DNA from 3 places in the Erwinia pyri genome. Region 3 is predicted to be linked to each of the others. Evidence: predicted binding sites of a transcription regulator. Region 3 holds the regulator's gene; each other region holds the start of a gene.
What was found. The regulator CRP, encoded in region 3, controls carbon source genes, mostly activating them, when cyclic AMP is high. The targets are predictions, from matches to a motif close to ATGTGANNNNNNTCACAT.
Positions count from the first base shown of each region.

Region 1: a site for CRP is predicted at 3,358-3,375, ahead of focA (formate transporter FocA). Genes of this name have one in related genera too.
Region 2: a site for CRP is predicted at 3,027-3,044, ahead of deoC (deoxyribose-phosphate aldolase). Genes of this name have one in related genera too.

Region 1 is NZ_CP132353.1:2,978,089-2,984,797, forward strand. Features, by position in the region: gene serC (3-phosphoserine/phosphohydroxythreonine transaminase) at 21-1,106, opposite strand; gene ycaO (30S ribosomal protein S12 methylthiotransferase accessory factor YcaO) at 1,320-3,077, shown strand; gene focA (formate transporter FocA) at 3,434-4,285, shown strand; gene pflB (formate C-acetyltransferase) at 4,368-6,650, shown strand.
Region 2 is NZ_CP132353.1:3,860,791-3,867,499, forward strand. Features, by position in the region: gene deoB (phosphopentomutase) at 1-596, opposite strand, end outside; gene deoA (thymidine phosphorylase) at 659-1,981, opposite strand; gene deoC (deoxyribose-phosphate aldolase) at 2,068-2,847, opposite strand; gene Q3V30_RS18250 (TatD family hydrolase) at 3,216-3,992, opposite strand; gene Q3V30_RS18255 (patatin-like phospholipase family protein) at 3,989-5,041, opposite strand; gene Q3V30_RS18260 (DUF1328 domain-containing protein) at 5,193-5,354, opposite strand; gene osmY (molecular chaperone OsmY) at 5,481-6,095, opposite strand; gene prfC (peptide chain release factor 3) at 6,401-6,709, opposite strand, start outside.
Region 3 is NZ_CP132353.1:409,054-415,762, reverse strand. Features, by position in the region: gene Q3V30_RS01885 (hydrolase) at 56-1,048, shown strand; gene Q3V30_RS01880 (YheU family protein) at 1,050-1,268, shown strand; gene Q3V30_RS01875 (phosphoribulokinase) at 1,340-2,209, shown strand; gene Q3V30_RS01870 (OsmC family protein) at 2,247-2,660, opposite strand; gene crp (cAMP-activated global transcriptional regulator CRP) at 2,969-3,601, shown strand; gene Q3V30_RS01860 (YccS/YhfK family putative transporter) at 3,660-5,738, shown strand; gene argD (bifunctional acetylornithine/succinyldiaminopimelate transaminase) at 5,912-6,709, opposite strand, start outside.

The sequences.
Region 1 (6,709 bases), 2.0 Mb from region 3:
CAAACGTCAGATTCGGGTGCTTAACCGTGGCGGCGCTCAAAATCGATCATGAAATCAGTCAGCGCCTGCACGCCTTCCAGCGGCATCGCGTTGTAAATTGAGGCGCGCATCCCGCCCACTACACGGTGGCCTTTCAGCGCATGCAGCCCGGCGGCGAAAGATTCCTCCAGGAAAATTTTATCCAGAGCCGCATCCGCCAGCTGGAAAGGCACGTTCATACGTGAACGGTTAGCCGGAACCACTTCGTTGCGGTAGAAACGGCTGCTATCAATAGTGCCATACAACAGGTCTGCTTTAGCCTGGTTACGCTTGTCCAGCTCGCTGACGCCGCCCTGCTCTTTCAGCCATTTGAAGACTAAACCAGAGAGATACCATGCAAAGGTTGGTGGCGTATTGAACATCGAATCATTGTCGTTGAGCACCTGATAATCCAGGATGGAAGGCAGCTCTTTTTTGGCCTTGCCCAGCAGATCTTCACGCACCACAACCAGCGTCAGGCCGGCAGGACCGATGTTTTTCTGCGCGCCGGCATAAATCACGCCGTAACGGTTGATATCCAGCGGCGTGGACAAAATAGTTGAGGAGAGATCGGCCACTACCACTTTGTCGCCGAAATCTGGCTCTTCATTAATGGCAATACCATCAATGGTTTCATTCGGGCAATAGTGAACGTAGGCCGCGTCGTCAGAAAGGGCCCAGCTACTCATCGGGGTGATAGCTCGCAGACCATCGACCGTGGTTTTCGCTTCAATAACGTTTGGCGTGCAATACTTCAGCGCTTCTTTTATTGCGCTGTGTGCCCAGTAACCGCCATCAACATAATCGGCAGTTGTCTTGCTACCCAACAGGTTCATTGGAACAGCAGCAAACTGCGCGCGCGCGCCACCGTGACAGAACAGGACTTTGTAGTTCGAAGGGATTTTCAGCAGGTCGCGAAAATCCTTTTCAGCCTCTTCGGCTACCTGCATAAATTCTTTGCTGCGATGGCTGATCTCCATAACGGAGGTTCCCAGGCCCTGCCAGTTACGCAGCTCCTGCTCAGCACGACGCAACACTTCTGCCGGCAGCATCGCCGGGCCGGAGCTAAAATTGAAAACCTGACTCATTTCCCCTCACCACTTTCTCAGTTCAATCGATGTCGATTCTGCTATCGGTTTTATCATTGCCCTTCTCTGGCTGCAATGTTTTATCCGGTCAGCCGACCAGTTCCGGAAAGAAGCGGTGTGGCAGAGGCACGAATTTCCCCCCTCGCATAGCGCATCCAGAAGAAACCCCGTATCATTGCGCCCTTTCTGCACAACCCAAAACGAGTGGGCACTATGACGCAAACGTATATTCCAGGCAAAGACGCCGCGCTGGAAGACTCCATCGCACGCTTTCAGCAAAAATTACAGGATCTGGGCTTTAATATTGAAGAAGCTTCCTGGCTGAACCCGGTTCCTCATGTCTGGTCGGTACATATCCGCGACCGCGACTGCCCGCTCTGTTTTACCAACGGTAAAGGTGCCAGCAAAAAAGCGGCCCTGGCCTCTGCGCTGGGCGAATATTTCGAGCGCCTCTCCACTAACTACTTTTTTGCCGATTTCTGGCTGGGCAACAAAATTGCCAACGGTGATTTTGTTCATTATCCCAACGAAAAATGGTTCCCGCTGCCGGAGGATGACAGCCTGCCTGCCGGTATCCTGGATGAGCGCCTGAAAGCCTTTTACGATCCTGAGCAGGAAGTCAGCGCCAGCGATCTGATCGATCTGCAGTCCGGCAACGCCGACCGCGGCATCTGCGCCCTGCCTTTCACCCGTCAGTCCGATCTGCAAACCGTCTATATTCCCATGAACATCATTGGCAACCTCTACGTTTCTAACGGGATGTCTGCAGGGAATACCGCTAACGAAGCTCGTGTGCAGGGACTTTCTGAAGTCTTTGAACGCTACATTAAAAACCGGATCATTGCGGAGTCCATCAGCCTGCCGTTGATCCCGCAGGCGGTGCTGGATCGTTATCCTGGCGTGGTGGAGTCTATTGCCAAACTGGAAGCGGAAGGTTTCCCAATCTTCTCTTACGACGCTTCCCTGGGCGGCCACTATCCGGTGATCTGCGTGGTGCTGTTTAATCCGGCAAACGGCACCTGCTTCGCCTCTTTCGGTGCGCACCCGGACTTTGGCGTCGCGCTGGAACGTACCGTTACTGAGCTGCTGCAGGGCCGCAGCCTGAAAGATCTGGATGTCTTCACGCCGCCTACGTTTGACGATGAAGAGGTGGCAGAGCATGCCAATCTGGAAACGCACTTTATCGATTCAAGCGGCCTGATTTCCTGGGACATGTTCAAAGATGACGCTGACTATCCGTTTGTGGACTGGCGTTTCAGCGGCACAACCGAGGAAGAGTTCGCCACATTAATGGCGATCTTCAAGGCGGAAGATCGGGAAGTGTATATTGCCGATTATCAGCATCTGGACGTCTATGCCTGCCGTATCATCGTGCCGGGGATGTCTGACATCTATCCTGCTGAAGATCTGCTGCTGGCCAATAACAGCATGGGCGCTTACCTGCGTGAGACCTTGCTCTCTCTGCCTGAAACGCAGTGGGAAAAAGAGGATTATCTGGCGCTGATCGAACGCCTGGATGAAGATGGCCACGACGACTTTACCCGCGTTCGTGAACTGCTTGGTTTGGCGACCGGAAAAGATAATGGCTGGTATACCCTGCGTATCGGCGAGCTGAAAGCGATGCTGGCGCTGGCTGGCGGCGACCTTGACCAGGCGTTGATCTGGACCGAATGGACCATGGAGTTCAACAGCTCCATCTTCACGCCGGCCCGTGCAAACTACTATCGCTGCCTGCAAACCCTGCTGCTGCTGAGTCAGGAAGAAGAGCGCGATCCGGTGCAATACCATACTGCATTTGTCCGCATGTATGGTCTGGATGCGGTAGAAGCGGCCTCTGCCGCCATCAGCGGTGAAGCGCCTTTCTATGGCCTGCAAACTGTTGATGAAGATCTGATGGCCTTCCCTGCTCACCAGTCGCTACTGGCAGCCTATGAGAAACTCCAGCAGGCGAAACGCCTTAACTGGAAGTAACCTCTTCAGGCGGTCGGTTATTCATTTAGCCGACCGCCTGCCTGCATTTTTTTAAAACTTTTCACCAAAAGTTAATGAAAGGTGAACCAAAAATTCATTTTTGCAAGTTCCTTAACTTTCCAGAAACAGTCAGGGCGATAAATCCCGCTTATCAAGGTACATCTTGTGCTCTTTTCAACTTATTTTTAGAGTTTTAAAAAGTATTTATTATTTAAATATCAATAATATAACCTTAAAACCTTACAAAATAAGGGTGTTTGGCGCCCATTACTCCGGACCAATATGATCCATATCAATTTCTCACCTATACTCCTTTGTTAGTATCTCGTCGTTGACTAATTTTGGGAGTAGTTAGTGTGAAAGCTGGCAACCCGTTTGACTTAATCGTCCCGTCTGAGATGGCTAAAATAGCCGAAGAAGCTGGCGTCTATAAAGCGACAAAAAAACCCTTCACCACCTTTTTCCTCGCCATTACGGCTGGCGTCTTTATCTCCATCGCTTTTGTCTTCTATATCACCGCAACGACCGGTTCAGCGCCTTCAGGCTTAACCAAACTGGCATGCGGGCTCTGTTTTTCACTCGGTTTGATGCTGGTGGTGGTCTGTGGCGCAGATCTTTTTACCTCAACCGTCCTGACAATGGTGGCAAAAGCCAGCGGACGCATCAGCTGGGCACAGTTAGCACGTAACTGGGTCAATGTTTATGTGGGCAATTTTTTTGGCGCGATGTTTTTTGTTGCCCTGATCTGGTTTGCCGGTCAGGCGATGACAGCCAATGGTGCATGGGGGTTAAATGTTCTGCAAACGGCTGACCATAAAATGCACCATACTTTTATTGAAGCGGTTTGCCTGGGCACGCTGGCTAATCTGATGGTTTGCATGGCGGTCTGGATGAGTTATTCCGGTCGTAGCCTCACAGACAAAATGCTGGCGATGGTGCTGCCGGTTGCGATGTTTGTCGCCAGCGGGTTTGAGCACAGCATCGCTAATATGTTTCTTATTCCGCTGGCGATTATCATCCGCGACTTCTCAGGCCCCGAATTCTGGCAGGCTACTGGCGCCACGGCCGCCCAATTTTCACATCTGACCGTCGGCAACTTTATCACCGACAACCTGATCCCCGTCACCATCGGCAATATCATCGGCGGAGGGTTCCTGGTAGGACTAACCTATTGGGTTATCTATCTGCGCGACGGCGACCATCACTGATTTAAGATCTCCTGATTAAACACCTGCGGCTTAACACCGCGGCAGGAACGACAGAACTCAACGTAATTAAGGTAGGTATCAAATGAGCGAGCACAACGAAAAACAGGTTGCGGCTTGGGAAAGCTTTGCACAGGGTGAATGGCAGAACAGCGTCAACGTGCGTGACTTCATTCAGAAAAACTATACCCCGTATGAAGGTGATGAAGCGTTTCTGGCCGGTGCTACTGAAGCCACTACCGCCCTGTGGGATAAGGTAATGGAAGGCATCAAGCTGGAGAACCGTACCCATGCGCCGGTCGATTTTGATACCGACCTTGCCTCCACTATCACCTCTCACGATGCGGGCTACATCGATAAAAGTCTGGAAACCATTGTTGGCCTGCAGACTGAAGCACCGCTGAAACGCGGTCTGATTCCGTTCGGCGGCATCAAAATGGTGGAAGGCTCCTGTAAAGTATATGGCCGTGAGCTGGACCCGGGTCTGAAAAAAGTCTTTACCGATTACCGCAAAACTCATAACCAGGGTGTGTTCGACGTCTACACACCGGACATCCTTCGCTGCCGTAAATCTGGCGTGCTGACTGGTTTGCCGGATGCCTATGGCCGTGGTCGTATCATCGGTGACTACCGCCGCGTTGCGCTGTACGGCATTGATATGCTGATGAAAGACAAATTTGCACAGTTCACCTCGCTGCAGGCTGACATGGAAAATGGCGTGAACCTTGAAGCCACTATCCGCCTGCGTGAAGAGATTGCCGATCAGCATCATGCGCTGCAGCAGATTAAAGAGATGGCGGCAAAATATGGCTGCGATATCTCAGGCCCGGCCACTACTGCTCAGGAAGCGGTGCAGTGGACCTACTTTGGCTATCTGGCGGCGGTGAAATCCCAGAACGGCGCGGCTATGTCATTCGGTCGTGTATCAACCTTCCTGGATATCTATATTGAACGTGACCTGAAAGCGGGCAGAATCACCGAACTGCAGGCGCAGGAGCTGATTGATCACCTGGTCATGAAACTGCGTATGGTTCGTTTCCTGCGTACCCCTGAGTATGATGAACTCTTCTCCGGCGACCCGATTTGGGCAACAGAATCACTGGCTGGTATGGGCGTTGATGGTCGTACTCTGGTCACCAAGACCAGCTTCCGTTTCCTGAATACCCTCTACACTATGGGTCCTTCTCCGGAACCGAACATGACCATCCTGTGGTCTGAAAAGCTGCCGCTGAATTTCAAAAAATATGCGGCTAAAGTCTCTATCGACACCTCATCCGTGCAGTATGAAAACGATGATTTGATGCGTCCTGACTTTAACAATGATGATTACGCCATCGCCTGCTGCGTCAGCCCAATGATCGTCGGCAAACAGATGCAGTTCTTTGGTGCCCGCGCTAACCTGGCAAAAACCATGCTCTACGCCATTAACGGCGGCGTGGATGAAAAAATGAAAATGCAGGTGGGTCCGAAAGAAGCCCCAATGATGGACGAAGTGCTGGACTACACCAAAGTGATGGAGCGTATGGATCACTTCATGGACTGGCTGGCTAAGCAGTATGTGACCGCGCTGAATATCATCCACTATATGCATGATAAATACAGTTACGAAGCTTCGCTGATGGCGCTGCATGACCGCGATGTCTATCGCACTATGGCTTGCGGTATTGCGGGCCTCTCCGTAGCGGCGGATTCTCTCTCTGCAATTAAATATGCCAAAGTCTCCACTATTCGTGATGAAGATGGCCTGGCTGTAGACTTCAAAATTGAAGGTGAATACCCGCAGTTTGGTAACAACGATTCACGCGTGGATGATATCGCCTGCGACCTGGTCGAACGTTTCATGAAAAAAATTCAGAAACTGCAGACTTACCGTAACGCGGTGCCAACCCAGTCGGTGCTCACTATCACTTCTAACGTGGTGTATGGTAAGAAAACGGGTAATACCCCGGATGGCCGCCGCGCTGGCGCTCCGTTTGGACCAGGTGCCAACCCAATGCACGGCCGCGATCAGAAAGGGGCGGTTGCTTCACTGACTTCCGTGGCTAAACTGCCGTTTGCCTACGCAAAAGATGGCATCTCTTATACTTTCTCCATCGTGCCAAATGCGCTGGGTAAAGATGATGATGTGCGTAAAGCGAATCTGGCCGGTTTGATGGATGGCTACTTCCACCACGAAGCCAGTATTGAAGGCGGTCAGCACCTGAACGTCAACGTCATGAACCGTGAGATGCTGCTGGAGGCGATGGAAGATCCCGAAAAATATCCACAGCTGACTATCCGCGTATCAGGTTATGCCGTGCGCTTTAACTCTTTAACCAAAGAGCAGCAGCAGGATGTGATTACCCGTACGTTTACTCAGAGCATGTAATTTCCTGAGTTATCAGAGGCTCCACGCCAGTGGAGCCTCACAAGTCTTGTTTGCCAGCC
Region 2 (6,709 bases), 1.1 Mb from region 3:
TCACGGGCGATTTCGCACAGCTTATAGAGGCGTTCCAGCCCAAATGTCTCTTCATGGCAGGCAATCTGGAACACCGAGTCGGCAGAGGTATAGAAAATCGGCTTGCCGGTTTTCATATGCTCTTCACCTAGCTGGTCAAGGATCACCGTACCCGATGAGTGGCAGTTGCCCAGATAGCCCGGCAAATCCGCTTTCTCTACCAGCAGATCTAACAGCTCCTGCGGGAAGCTGTTCTCTTTGTCGCTGAAGTATCCCCAGTCAAACAGCACAGGAACACCGGCAATTTCCCAGTGGCCCGACGGCGTGTCTTTGCCGGAAGAGAGTTCGCTGGCGTAAGCGTAAGCCCCGATAATCTCCGCGTTCTCATCCAGGCCTGCGGGGAACTTACCCGTCGACTCTTGTGCCGCTTTGCCTAAGCCTAATGCGGTCAGATTCGGCACATGCAGCGGTCCTTTACGGCCTTTGTCCGCTTCACCTTTGAAGCACGCTTCGGCAATGTGTCCGAGGGTATCTGAACCCTGGTCGCCAAATTTGTGGGCGTCTTTGCTGGAGCCGATCCCGAAGGAATCAAGCACCATGATAAATGCACGTTTCATTCTGATCTCCTGCGTCTGTGACGCGATAAGCTTAAATTTTATCGATCGGAACAGTATGACGCTTATCCGGTAATTCTGCGATAGATAACGGGCGTCTCCTGCGGAGCCGTTTCACTGAGTGTGATGGCGCGCGTTACCGCCAGCGCCGCTTCCTGCCAGTCTGCTTCTGTTGCAGCATGGATCACCGCCAACGGACGCTGGCTGTCGGCCATGTCGCCCAGCTGCGCCATCTCGCTTAAGCCAACGCTGTAGTCAATCTGATCGCTGGCCTGACGGCGACCGCCGCCCATCGAGACCACTGCCATCCCCAGTGCCCGCGTATCCATAGCGCTGATAATACCCGGCTTTTCGGCATAGAGCGCTTTGCTGAGCATCGGCGCAGGCAGGTAGCTCTCCATTTTTTCGATAAAGTCAGCCGGGCCTTTCTGCGCAGCCACCATCTTCGCGAAACATTCTGCGGCTTTGCCGTTATCCAGCACCGCCTGCAGTTTGCGGGTAGCTTCCGCCGTGTCCGCTGCCAGCCCGCCGGAAACCAGCATCTCTGCACTCAGGGCCAGCGTGACCTCCAGCAGGCGTGGGTTGCGGTATTTCCCGGTCAGGAAGTTAACCGCTTCACGCACTTCCAGCGCGTTACCGGCTGTGGAAGCCAGCACCTGATTCATATCGGTCAGCAGGGCTGTGGTTTTGCAGCCCGCGCCGTTTGCCACGCCAACGATGGAGTGAGCCAGCAGCTCAGACTGCTCAAAAGTTGGCATAAAGGCGCCGGAGCCTACTTTGACATCCATCACCAACGCATCCAGCCCTTCCGCCAGCTTTTTCGCCAGGATAGAAGCGGTGATCAGCGGGATAGAGTCGACCGTTGCGGTGATATCACGGGTAGCGTAAAAACGCTTGTCGGCAGGGGCCAGGGAGTTAGTCTGGCCAATAATCGCTACGCCCACCTCTTTGATGATCCGTCGGAACGTTTCATCATCAGGAAAAATATCAAAGCCGGGGATCGCTTCCAGCTTATCCAGCGTGCCGCCAGTATGGCCCAGCCCGCGGCCTGAAATCATCGGCACGTAGCCGCCGCAAGCCGCCACCATCGGTCCCAGCATCAGCGAGGTGACATCGCCCACGCCACCGGTGGAGTGTTTGTCCACCACCGGACCATTCAGATTAAGCGCCTGCCAGTTGAGCACCGACCCGGAATCGCGCATGGCCATGGTCAGCGCTACCCGCTCCTGCAGGGACATATCGTGGAAGTAGATGGTCATCGCCAGCGCAGCGATTTGCCCTTCGGAAACGGTATTATCACGCACACCTTTGATGAAGAAACGGATCTCTTCTTCACTCAGCGCCAGGCCGTCTCTCTTTTTTCGAATGATTTCTTGTGGCAGGAACACGTTGCCCCCTGGGGTTTATCTTTGATGAGGACGGCAGATCTGCCGTCCTGATACCGGTTGCGAGGGCGAAAAAGTTCGCCCTACGCTCAGTAAGCTGAATCGCTTTTTGCGCCGCTATGTCCGGCGGCTGTCAGCAGGCTGGCTAACAGGCTGGAGGCACCAAAACGGAAATGACGCGCATCCGCCCAGTCGCTACCCAGAATCTCATCGGCCAGCTTCAGGTAAATAGCGGCATCTTCAGCCGTGCGTACGCCACCGGCAGGCTTAAAGCCAACCTGATGCTTTACGCCCATCTCAGCAATGACGTTGAGCATAATCTCAGCAACTTCCGGTGTGGCGTTGACCGGCACCTTACCCGTTGAAGTTTTGATGAAATCGGCACCCGCTTTGATGGCGATTTCGGACGCTTTGCGGATCAGTTCAGGATCTTTCAGCTCGCCGGTTTCAATAATGACTTTCAGCAGAACGTCTGAATCTTCGCACGCCTCTTTGCAGGCGCTGACGATGTCATAACCAATATCTCCATTACCCGCCATCAGGGCGCGATAAGGGAACACCACATCCACCTCATCAGCGCCATAGGCGATGGCGGCATGGGTTTCTGCCAGCGCAATTTCCAGATCGTCGTTACCGTGCGGGAAGTTAGTCACGGTGGCGATGCGGATATCTGGCGTGCCCTGCTCACGCAGCGTTTTGCGCGCAATCGGGATAAAGCGTGGATAGATGCAAATAGCTGCGGTATTACCCGCCGGGGATTTGGCCTGATGGCACAGCGCGATCACTTTCTCGTCGGTGTCATCATCATTCAGGGTGGTTAAATCCATGAGTTTGAGCGCGCGTACGGCAGCTGCGGTGACGTCGGTCATAGTGTTCTCCAGGCATTGTTCAGGCGGCTTGCCCGTTTCGCGACAGCGAAAGCCGGGGTCCTTGCCGCCAGCGCCCGTTTACCGGGCTGGAATGTTAAAATAATAACGGAAAAGGCAGCACCTCTTCCGTGATGAAATTCACGATCTAAAGAAATAGCACTGCAAGCGAAACCCTTTTGATGTGATTAATATCACATAAAATTGGTTACTGTTGCTGCTCCGGCTCTCTGGTAAGGCTGAAAAACAGGCTGAAACAGGGTTTTGCCAGCAAATGTTATAATAATAACATTTATGGCGCAGTGTAGCAGCGGCAAATGACACCTCGCGCAGCGAAGTTGTCAGCCAGTCAGATTTAAGAGTTTAGCTACTCAGAGCTGAAAAAGGGTGCGGGTGTTCTCACGCAGGGTTTCGGCAATCTCCTGCGGAGATTCTTCCCGCAGTTCACACAGGCTTTGCCAGACGTTTTTCACGCGCTCAGGCCGGTTCGCCTGGCCCTGAAAACCCTGCAGCGGCATATCGGGCGAATCCGTTTCCAGCAGTAAAGAAGAGAGAGGAAGTCGGGAGATCGTGTTGCGGGTTTTACTGGCGCGTTCATAGGTGATAGTACCGCCCACGCCGATGGCGTAGCCCGCGCGGATAAACGCCAGCGCCTGCTGTTCGCTTCCGGCAAAACCATGCACCACGCCACGACGCGGCAGCGCCAGGCGCTTAAGATGCTGTGCTAATTTGTCATGAGTACGGCGGGAATGAAGGATCACCGGCAGGTCATAGCGTTTTGCCAGCCGTAGCTGGGCATCCAGCAGCTGCTCCTGCTTGTCGAACTGAGGATCTTCAATAAAGAGATCCAGGCCAATTTCGCCGATCGCCACCAGCTTTTCCGGCTTCAGCTTCAACCAGTTTTCAAGCTGCTCCAGGTGCGAGTCACGATGCTGAGCGATCGCCATCGGATGCGTGCCCAGCGCGGCATAGAGAGGCTGCCAGCGTTCCGCCAGCGCCATCACGCCAGCATACCGGTCTGCTGAGACGCCCACCACAATGATTTTCTCCACGCCAGCGGCGGAAGCGAGCCTCAGGCTCTCCTCCTCATGCCCGCAAAAGGGGGCGAAATCAAAATGACAGTGCGTATCAACAAATCCTGCAGTCATGCCAGCGAGCCCTCATTGTAATCAGCATCGTTTCCCGCCAGCGGATCCAGAATCACGCCATCACGTACCGGCTCGTTTGCCACTGGTGCAGGCGGGATAACTGGCTGCTGACTGGTCAGCGTATCGTTCTCATTCAGCCATTGACCCAGTGTAGCCAGGAAATAACGCCCGCAGCGACGGCCCAGATGATAATCCTGGTTCAGCGACGCCACGCGGCTGCCCAGTGCCATGCTGGCCAGCACATGCGGCGGAAAGATCTCAATGATATTCAGCTTGCCCGGCGGGTTATCGATGAACGCTTGCGTGGCCCGGTAGCTCTCTTCATGCAGATGCATGATATTCACCAGCGGCTGCAGCGCGCTATCCGTAAGCCAGCGCTCGATTCGCTTCAGCCACTGCGGCGTATAGGTCATCTGTGAGGGTACGGTACGAATAACCACGATGGTTTCCGCACCCCGGCGCGCCGCTTCACGCACCGGAATCGCATCGCTGATGCCGCCATCCAGATAGCTGATCCCTTCCAGATCCACGCCGGGACGGTAAAGCCCGGGGATGGCGCTGGAGGCCTTGATGATATTCAGCCAGTTCGCCGCCGTCGGAGCAAAATAGCCTGGCGAATAGTCATCGCTGCGGCAGGCGCACATATAAAATTCCCGGCCGGAAGAGAACATCTTCTCTCCCGCTTCCATCGCCAGCGGAAACTCCTGGGCAGTAATGTTCACCAGCCAGTCAAGATCGATCAAGTGCCCGCCCCGCACAAAACGCAGCGGATCAAAAAAGAGTTTACTGGTGGTATAACGCGTAATCACCCGGCGGGCATAACCCGGCTGACCGCAGATATAGGCCGATAAGTTTTGTGCGCCCGCAGAGGTGCCCAACATCAGGTCGAAGGGATTGAAGTTAGCCCGCTGAAATTCATCCAGCACGCCAGCGGTGAAAATACCGCGCTGCCCGCCGCCTTCGCAAACCAGGGCGAGTTTACCCGGACGAAAAGGTGTTAACGCCAGCGGCTCAATGTTGCCGAGAGTAACAGGGATGCGTCTGCCCACAGGCGGTATCCTGATGAAGGGGGAATGCGGTGAGGATACAGGGGAAAGAGACGGGCCGTTTGGCGTAATTTGCGGTTGATCAATTTTTGTCTTAAAACGCCGGAGGCCAGTCAGTGACTGGCCTCCGTTGATGCTGTTTTTATTCTCGGGTCTATAACTTCTTGCGGCCGGTGAACAGGCTGATCAGGAAGATAATGATACCGACAACAAAGACGATTTTAGCTGCCCATGCGGCTGTACCAGCAAGACCACCAAAACCTAACGCTGCTGCAATGAGCGCGATAATCAGAAAAATAATGCCCCAACGAAACATAAGCTTCTCCTTACCCTATTGTAGAAATCTTGCTGCCTGATTTATTAAATCCGCCTTGTCCGGCGTGACTCGATTATTGTCTTCAACACTATCGATTCAGGCCACCTGGGGTGGCCCGTCTCAATTTTATGACTTCACAGTCAGATCGTTCTTAACGCTTTTCACGCCATCAATGGCTTTGGCAATCCCTTCGGCACGTTCAGATTGTGCCTGACTTTTCACCGTACCGGAAAGCTGAACCACACCATTGGTGGTTTCCACTTTCACATTACGTGACGGGACGATGTCGTCTGCTAACAGTTTAGCTTTAATTTCGCTGGTCGTTGCCGCATCTCCGGCATAACCGCTGACGCTCGATTTTGTGCTGTCTTTCGCGTGCAGTTTATCGCTGACAGACTTAACGCCTTCAACTTTTTTCGCCGCCGCTACAGCCTTTTCGGCCTGATCCTGCGAAGGAACAAAACCACTCAGTGTCACAACGCCAGAATGGGTTTCTACGGAAATATCTGTGCTTTTGATTGCGTCGTCATCTACCAGAGCGGCTTTCACCTTGGCAGTCACGCCGCTGTCATCCATGTACCCGCCGACTTTTTTCATAGAGCTATCGATTTTTGAACCCGCGCTGTCGGTAGTGGACTGCACTTTAGGAGTCGTGGTGTCTTCTGCCATTGCAGCACCACTTACCAGAGCAGAACCAACCAGTACAGCCATCAGAGTTTTATTCATCTTAGTCATATTCATCGATCATTCCTTCTTCATGTGATTGCACTCACAACTGTGAGCTTTCAGCCACAAACGGCGTGACTGTAGTAGGTAAGACGTTGCAGCAACCGCGCCGCATATTTTGCGTCCGTCAGAATTCAATATAGACGCTAATCAGGATTTCACCGCTGCTTGTGGTTGATATGATGGATAAATGCGCAATAAGCAGGTTTTTTAAGAGCAGTCTGTATAATCAGGACCAGATGGAACCAGAGCAGCCGGGCCAAAAAAAAAGCGATGCACAGAGCATCGCTTTCACAGTATAGACCAGCAATCCCCTGCTGTTAGTGTTCGCGCGTTTTGCGGAACACCACTTCAGGATAACGCTCCTGGGTGATATTAAGGTTAACCATGGTCGGTGCGATGTAAGTGAGGTTGTCCCCGCCATCCAGCGCCAGGTTAACTTCGTTTTTACGCTGGAACTCATCAAATTTCTTCACGTCGCTGCACTCTACCCAGCGCGCGGTAGAGACGTTGACGGACTCATAGATCGCTTCCACGTTGTATTCACTCTTCAGGCGCGCCACAACCACATCAAACTGCAGCACGCCCACGGCGCCTACAATCAGGTCATTATTGTGTACCGGACGGAA
Region 3 (6,709 bases):
GAAACGAACCACATGAAGCTAACAATGTGACAGAGATCCTACAAGCATTTTGAACATGAATTTTAATCACCCTGAGACCCTGCGGTTTCAGCCAATTCCCGGCATGAGCAACGCGCATCTGCAAACAATTTTGCCGCGGCTGGTTCGCCGCCACATGCTGTTCACGCCTCACTGGCAGAGACTCACCCTGCCGGACACCGATTTTGTCGATCTCGCCTGGAGCGAAGATCCGGCCTGCGCCCGACACAAACCACGAGTGGTACTGTTTCATGGTCTGGAAGGCAGCGTTCATAGTCCCTATGCGCACGGGCTGCTTCAGGTCTGCAAGGAGCGTGGCTGGCTGGGCGTAGTGATGCATTTTCGCGGCTGTAGCGGCGAACCCAACCGCCTGCAACGCATCTATCACTCCGGCGAAACCAGCGATGCCAGCTATTTTCTCCACTGGCTGCGTGAGGAGTGGGGTAGTGTCCCTACTGCTGCCGTCGGTTTCTCCCTCGGCGGCAACATGCTGGCCTGTCTGATGGGCGAACAGGGATCGGCCTGCACGCTGGAGGCGGGCGTGGTGGTCTCTGCCCCGTTAATGCTGGAACCCTGCAGCCTGAAGCTGGAACAGGGGGTTTCCCGCTTCTATCAGCGTTATCTGCTCTCGCTTCTTAAACAGAACGCGGAGCGCAAGCTGCTCGCCTGGCCGGGCACGCTGCCCATTGAGCTGCCAGAACTCAGGGCACTGAAAAAATTGCGCGACTTTGATGATGTTATTACCGCCCGGGCGCACGGTTTTCTGGACGCCACCGACTATTATCGTCGCTGCAGCGCCATGCCTTTGCTGCCCAAAGTGGAGAAACCGTTACTGATCATCCATGCTAAAGACGATCCCTTTATGACCCATGAGGTGATCCCCGCCGCCCATTTGCTGCCTTCCGCTGTCACCTACCAGCTGACAGAGTATGGCGGCCACGTGGGTTTTGTCGGCGGCACCCTGCGCAAGCCCCAGATGTGGCTTGAACAACGCATTCCGCAATGGCTTTCAACCTGGCTGGACAACTAACGTGATAATTCCCTGGAAAGAGCTCGACAATGACACCCTGGACAACCTGATTGAATCTTTTGTCCTGCGAGAAGGTACCGACTACGGCGAGCAGGAACGCTCGCTGGAACAGAAGGTTAAAGACGTTCGCCGCCAGTTAACCAGCGGCGAAGCGGTACTGGTCTGGTCCGAGCTGCATGAGACGGTCAATATCATGCCGCGTGGTCAGGTGACGGGTTAACGGGCAGAGATGACATCCACGCCTGAAACATGGTACCAATGCGAGGCGACTTTTCTCAGGGAGGTATATGCATGTCAGCCAAACATCCGGTGATTGCCGTAACGGGATCCAGCGGGGCGGGAACCACCACCACCAGCCTGGCCTTCAGAAAGATTTTCCAGCAGCTTGGCCTGCATGCCGCCGAAGTGGAAGGGGACAGCTTTCACCGCTATACCCGCCCTGAGATGGACATGGCGATCCGCAAGGCACGGGATATGGGCCGCCATATCAGCTATTTTGGCCCGGAAGCCAACGACTTTGCGCTGCTGGAACTCACCTTTACCGAGTATGGCCGCACCGGCAGCGGTAAATCCCGCAAGTATCTGCATACCTATGATGAAGCGGTGCCGTGGAATCAGGTGCCGGGCACCTTTACGCCGTGGCAGCCGCTGCCCGAACCGACCGACGTGCTGTTTTATGAAGGGCTGCACGGCGGCGTGGTAACCCCGCAGAATAACGTGGCCGCGCATGTCGATCTGCTGGTCGGCGTAGTGCCTATCGTTAACCTGGAGTGGATCCAGAAGCTGGTGCGTGACACCAGCGAACGCGGCCATTCGCGTGAAGCAGTGATGGATTCAGTGGTGCGCTCAATGGAGGATTACATCAACTTCATTACGCCGCAGTTTTCACGCACGCACATTAACTTCCAGCGCGTGCCGACGGTGGATACCTCTAACCCTTTTGCGGCCCGGGCTATCCCTTCGCTGGATGAAAGCTTTGTGGTGATCCACTTCCAGGCGCTGGAAGATATCGACTTCCCCTACCTGCTGTCGATGCTGCAGGGATCGTTTATTTCGCATATCAATACGCTGGTGGTGCCGGGCGGGAAAATGGGGCTGGCCATGGAGCTGATTATGGGGCCGTTGGTTAAACGGCTGATTCAGGGCAAGAAAATTGAGTAACGCCCGGTAAACAGGCGTTACTCCTACGCTCAGCGAACTACTTTTCCTCTAATTCGATCACTTCGTAGCTGTGGGTCATATTGACCCCTTTACCCAGCATCAGCGCCACAGAGCAGTACTTCTCGGCAGAGAGATCCACGGCGCGCGATACGGCTTTGTCACCCAGCCCGACGCCGCTGACGATAAAGTGCAGATTAATATGGGTAAAGAGGCGGGGAGCCTCTTCACGCCGCTCTGAGGTGAGCTTCACCTCGCAATCCTTTACGTTATGGCGGCCCTTCTGCAGAATCGAGACCACGTCGATGGCGCTGCATCCGCCCGCGGCCATCAACACCATTTCCATCGGGCTTGGCGCTTTATCCCCGGAGTTTCCATCCATCAATACCTGATGTCCTGATGAGGATTCTCCCAAAAACGTTAACCCTTCAACCCACTTGACCCGAGCCTGCATAACAAATTCCTCTAATTCATTTAGTTAACTTCAGATTACGCTTTAGCCTGAAAAACGGCAATGCGGCAGTTTTCCCACTATGCTGAAGCGAGACAACAGAAGACACTCGTTGAAAGCTGTGCTACAAACAAAGCTGTAATATTTTCGTCAGTACTCTACAAGCACGACGAAACGGGACAACATAACGAGCCAGGCTTTTCACAGAGGCCCGAATACATTTCCTGATGGGAAACGCTTGATTATTTCAACGCCTGACAGGGAACTCTGCCCCTGTATTTAGGCACGATGACAACAGAGGATAACAGCGAATGGTTCTCGGCAAACCGCAAACAGACCCGACACTTGAATGGTTCCTGTCACATTGCCATATTCATAAGTATCCATCCAAGAGCACGCTGATTCATCAGGGTGAAAAGGCAGAAACCCTCTACTACATCGTCAAAGGCGCAGTAGCGGTGCTTATCAAGGATGAAGAAGGCAAAGAGATGATCCTCTCTTACCTCAACCAGGGTGACTTCATTGGCGAACTTGGCCTGTTTGAAGAAGGTCAGGAGCGTAGCGCGTGGGTACGTGCGAAAACAGCCTGTGAAGTGGCTGAAATCTCCTATAAAAAATTCCGTCAGCTTATTCAGGTCAATCCTGACATCCTGATGCGCCTCTCGGCACAGATGGCCAGTCGTCTTCAGGTTACCTCAGAGAAAGTGGGCAATTTAGCTTTCCTTGATGTGACAGGTCGCATTGCGCAAACTCTGCTGAATCTGGCGAAGCAACCCGACGCTATGACGCACCCGGACGGGATGCAGATCAAAATCACCCGTCAGGAAATTGGGCAGATTGTTGGCTGCTCACGCGAAACGGTAGGCCGTATTCTGAAAATGCTGGAAGATCAAAACCTGATCTCGGCACACGGTAAAACCATCGTTGTCTATGGCACACGCTGATCGGCTCTGATCCACGGCGCAACAGCCTCTGTTGCGCCTTTTTATTTGGTACGGAGTGATGTGGCGTCGACTGATCTATCACCCTGAAGTGAACTACGCGCTGCGCCAGACGCTGGTGCTCTGCTTACCGGTGGCTGTCGGCTGGCTGCTGGGTGACCTGCAACGGGGCCTGCTCTTCTCTTTAGTGCCTGCCTGTTGCAACATCGCCGGTCTTGATACTCCCCACAAACGTTTCTTCAAGCGCCTGCTCATCGGCGGAACGCTGTTCGCTTTCAGCAGTTTTCTGATCCAGTATCTGGGCGGAAAGGCGGTGCCTTTACCCCTCATCCTGTTCACCATGACGATGCTGCTGGGCATCACCGGCGAGATCAGCCCGCTGCATGGCCGGCTGCTGCCCGGCTCGCTGATCGCCGCTATTTTTACCCTCAGCCTGGCTGGCCGGATGCCAATATGGGAACCGCCAATGCTCTACGTGCTGGGCACCATCTGGTACGGCGTCTTTAACTGGTTCTGGTTCTGGCTGTGGAAAGAGCAGCCGATGCGGGAAACGCTCAGCCTGCTCTACCGCGAGCTGGCGGGCTACTGCGAAGCCAAATACACCCTGCTGACCAGGCTGACGGATCCGGAAAAGGCGCTGCCGCCGCTGCTGGCCCGGCAACAGAAAGCGGTCGATCTGATCACTACCTGCTACCAGCAGATGCATATGCTCTCCGCCACCCGCTACAACCATCACAAACGCCTGACCCGGGCGTTCCAGGTAGCGCTGGATCTGCAGGAGCATATTTCGGTCAGCCTGCATCAGCCTGAAGAGGTGCAAAAGCTGGTAGAGCAGAGCCATGCTGAAGCGGTAATCCGCTGGAATGCGCAGACCATCGCCGCCCGGCTTCGCGTACTGGCTGACGATATTCTCTATCACAAGCTGCCTGAACGCTTCACGATGGATAAACAGCTACAGGCGCTGGAGAAGATCTCCCGACAGCACCCGGACAATCCGGTGGGCACCTTTTGTTATTATCATTTCAGCCGCATCGGCCGGGTTTTACGTACCCAGAGGCCGTTGTATCAGCGGGATTTGATGGCGGACCGCCAGCGCCGTCAGCCACTGTTACCTGCTATCAGAAGCTATCTGTCGCTGAAATCCGCCGCGCTGCGCACCGCCTCGCGCTTTGCAGTGATGCTGACTTTTGCCAGCTCGCTGGCGCTGTTCTTTAATTTGCCCAAGCCTTACTGGATCCTGATGACGGTGATGTTTGTCAGCCAGAACGGCTACAGCGCCACCCGCGTGCGGATCCAGCACCGTGCGCTTGGCACGCTGGCGGGACTGATTATCGCCGCCATCACGCTGCGTCTTCAGGCGCCGGAATCTGTGGTGCTGTTGGTGATGCTGGCGATTACGCTTATCAGCTATCTGTTTATCCGCAAATTCTATGGCTTTGCGATGATTGGTTTCACGGTAACCGCGGTCTGGTCTCTTCAGCTGCTGTCGCTTAACGGCGCGGACTTCCTGCTGCCCCGCCTGCTGGATACGCTGATGGGCTGCCTGATCGCTTTCGGCGGCATGATCTGGCTCTGGCCACAGTGGCAAAGCGGCCTGCTGCGGCAGAATGCGCACGATGCGCTTGAAACCTACCAGGATGCGCTGCAGATGCTGCTGGGCAATGAGCAGGATCCGGTGAAGCTGGCTTATCAGCGTATGCGGGTGAATCAGGCGCATAACGCCCTGTTTAACTCGCTGAATCAGGCGATGCAGGAGCCGGGATTCGATTCGCGCTATCTTTCCGATATGAAACTCTGGGTGACGCACAGCCAGTTTATCGTGGAGCACATTAACGCCATGACCATACTGGCGCGCGAGCATACGATGCTGACCTCTTCGCTGGCAGAACGCTATTTGCAGGATTGTGAGGTGGCGCTGCAGCGCTGTCAGCAGCGTCTGGAATATGACGGGCCAGGCTCAGAAACCAACGTGATGGATTCTCAGGTCGAGCTGAGTCAGGGGCCGACCACTATTCTGGAAAGGCACGTAAAACGTATTCTGGGGCATCTGAGCGTGATGCACACCATCTCCTCGCTGGCATGGAGTGCCCGCCCGCATCACGGCCGCTGGCTGATACGCAAGCTGAAGAGATCCTCCTGAGGGTGAGCTGTCTTCGGGGAAGTGTCAGGGTACTGATGTTGAGAAGATGGCTCTGCTGGTAAAGGGTTTCTGGAGAAGCGCCAGAGTGATGACATTGGAAAAGGCACTTTACTGGTAAAGTATTTCCGGGGAAGTGCGCGGGGGAGCTGCACAGGACAGCTCCCTGTGGCCTGTTAAGCGAGCACTTTTTCCACGGCTCTGGCAAAGCGAGCCATGCCCTCTTCGATATCCGTTGGTTCAATCACCAGCGAAGGGGCAAAACGGATCACCTCCGTACCGGCATTCAGGATCATCACCCCTTCGGCGGCCGCAGCGTTCAGGATATCGCGCGCTTTACCGGCATGTTGTGGCTTCAGCGCCGCGCCAATCAGCAGCCCCTTGCCGCGAATATCGCTGAACAGATCCAGCTTTGCATCAAGCGTTTTCAATGCTGCCACAAAGAGTTCACGACGCGATACCACGCCGCTCAGCACCTCTTCGGTGTTAATGATATCCAGCGCCGTCTCCGCAATTGCACAGGCGAGCGGATTACCGCCGTAGGTGGTGCCGTGTACGCCCGGCGACATGGTGGAAGCGATCTCGTTGGTGGTCAGCATCGCGCTGATCGGGAAGCCGCCGCCCAAAGCTTTGGCGGTGGTCAGAATATCTGGCTGCACGCCATAATGTTCATACGCAAACAGCTTGCCGCTGCGGCCCATGCCGCTCTGCACTTCATCCAGCACCAGCAGCGCCTGATGTTCATCGCAGAGTTTACGCAGGCCCTGCATAAATTCAGCGGTGGCAGGCATCACGCCGCCCTCTCCCTGAATCGGCTCAACGACGATGGCGCAGGTATGGTCATCAATTACCGCTTTTACCGCCTCCAGATCGTTAAACGGAACGTGAACGATATCGCCAGGTTTAGGGCCAAACCCGTCAGAATATTTTGGCTGCCCGCCTACGGAGACGGTAAAGAACGTGCGTCCGTGGAA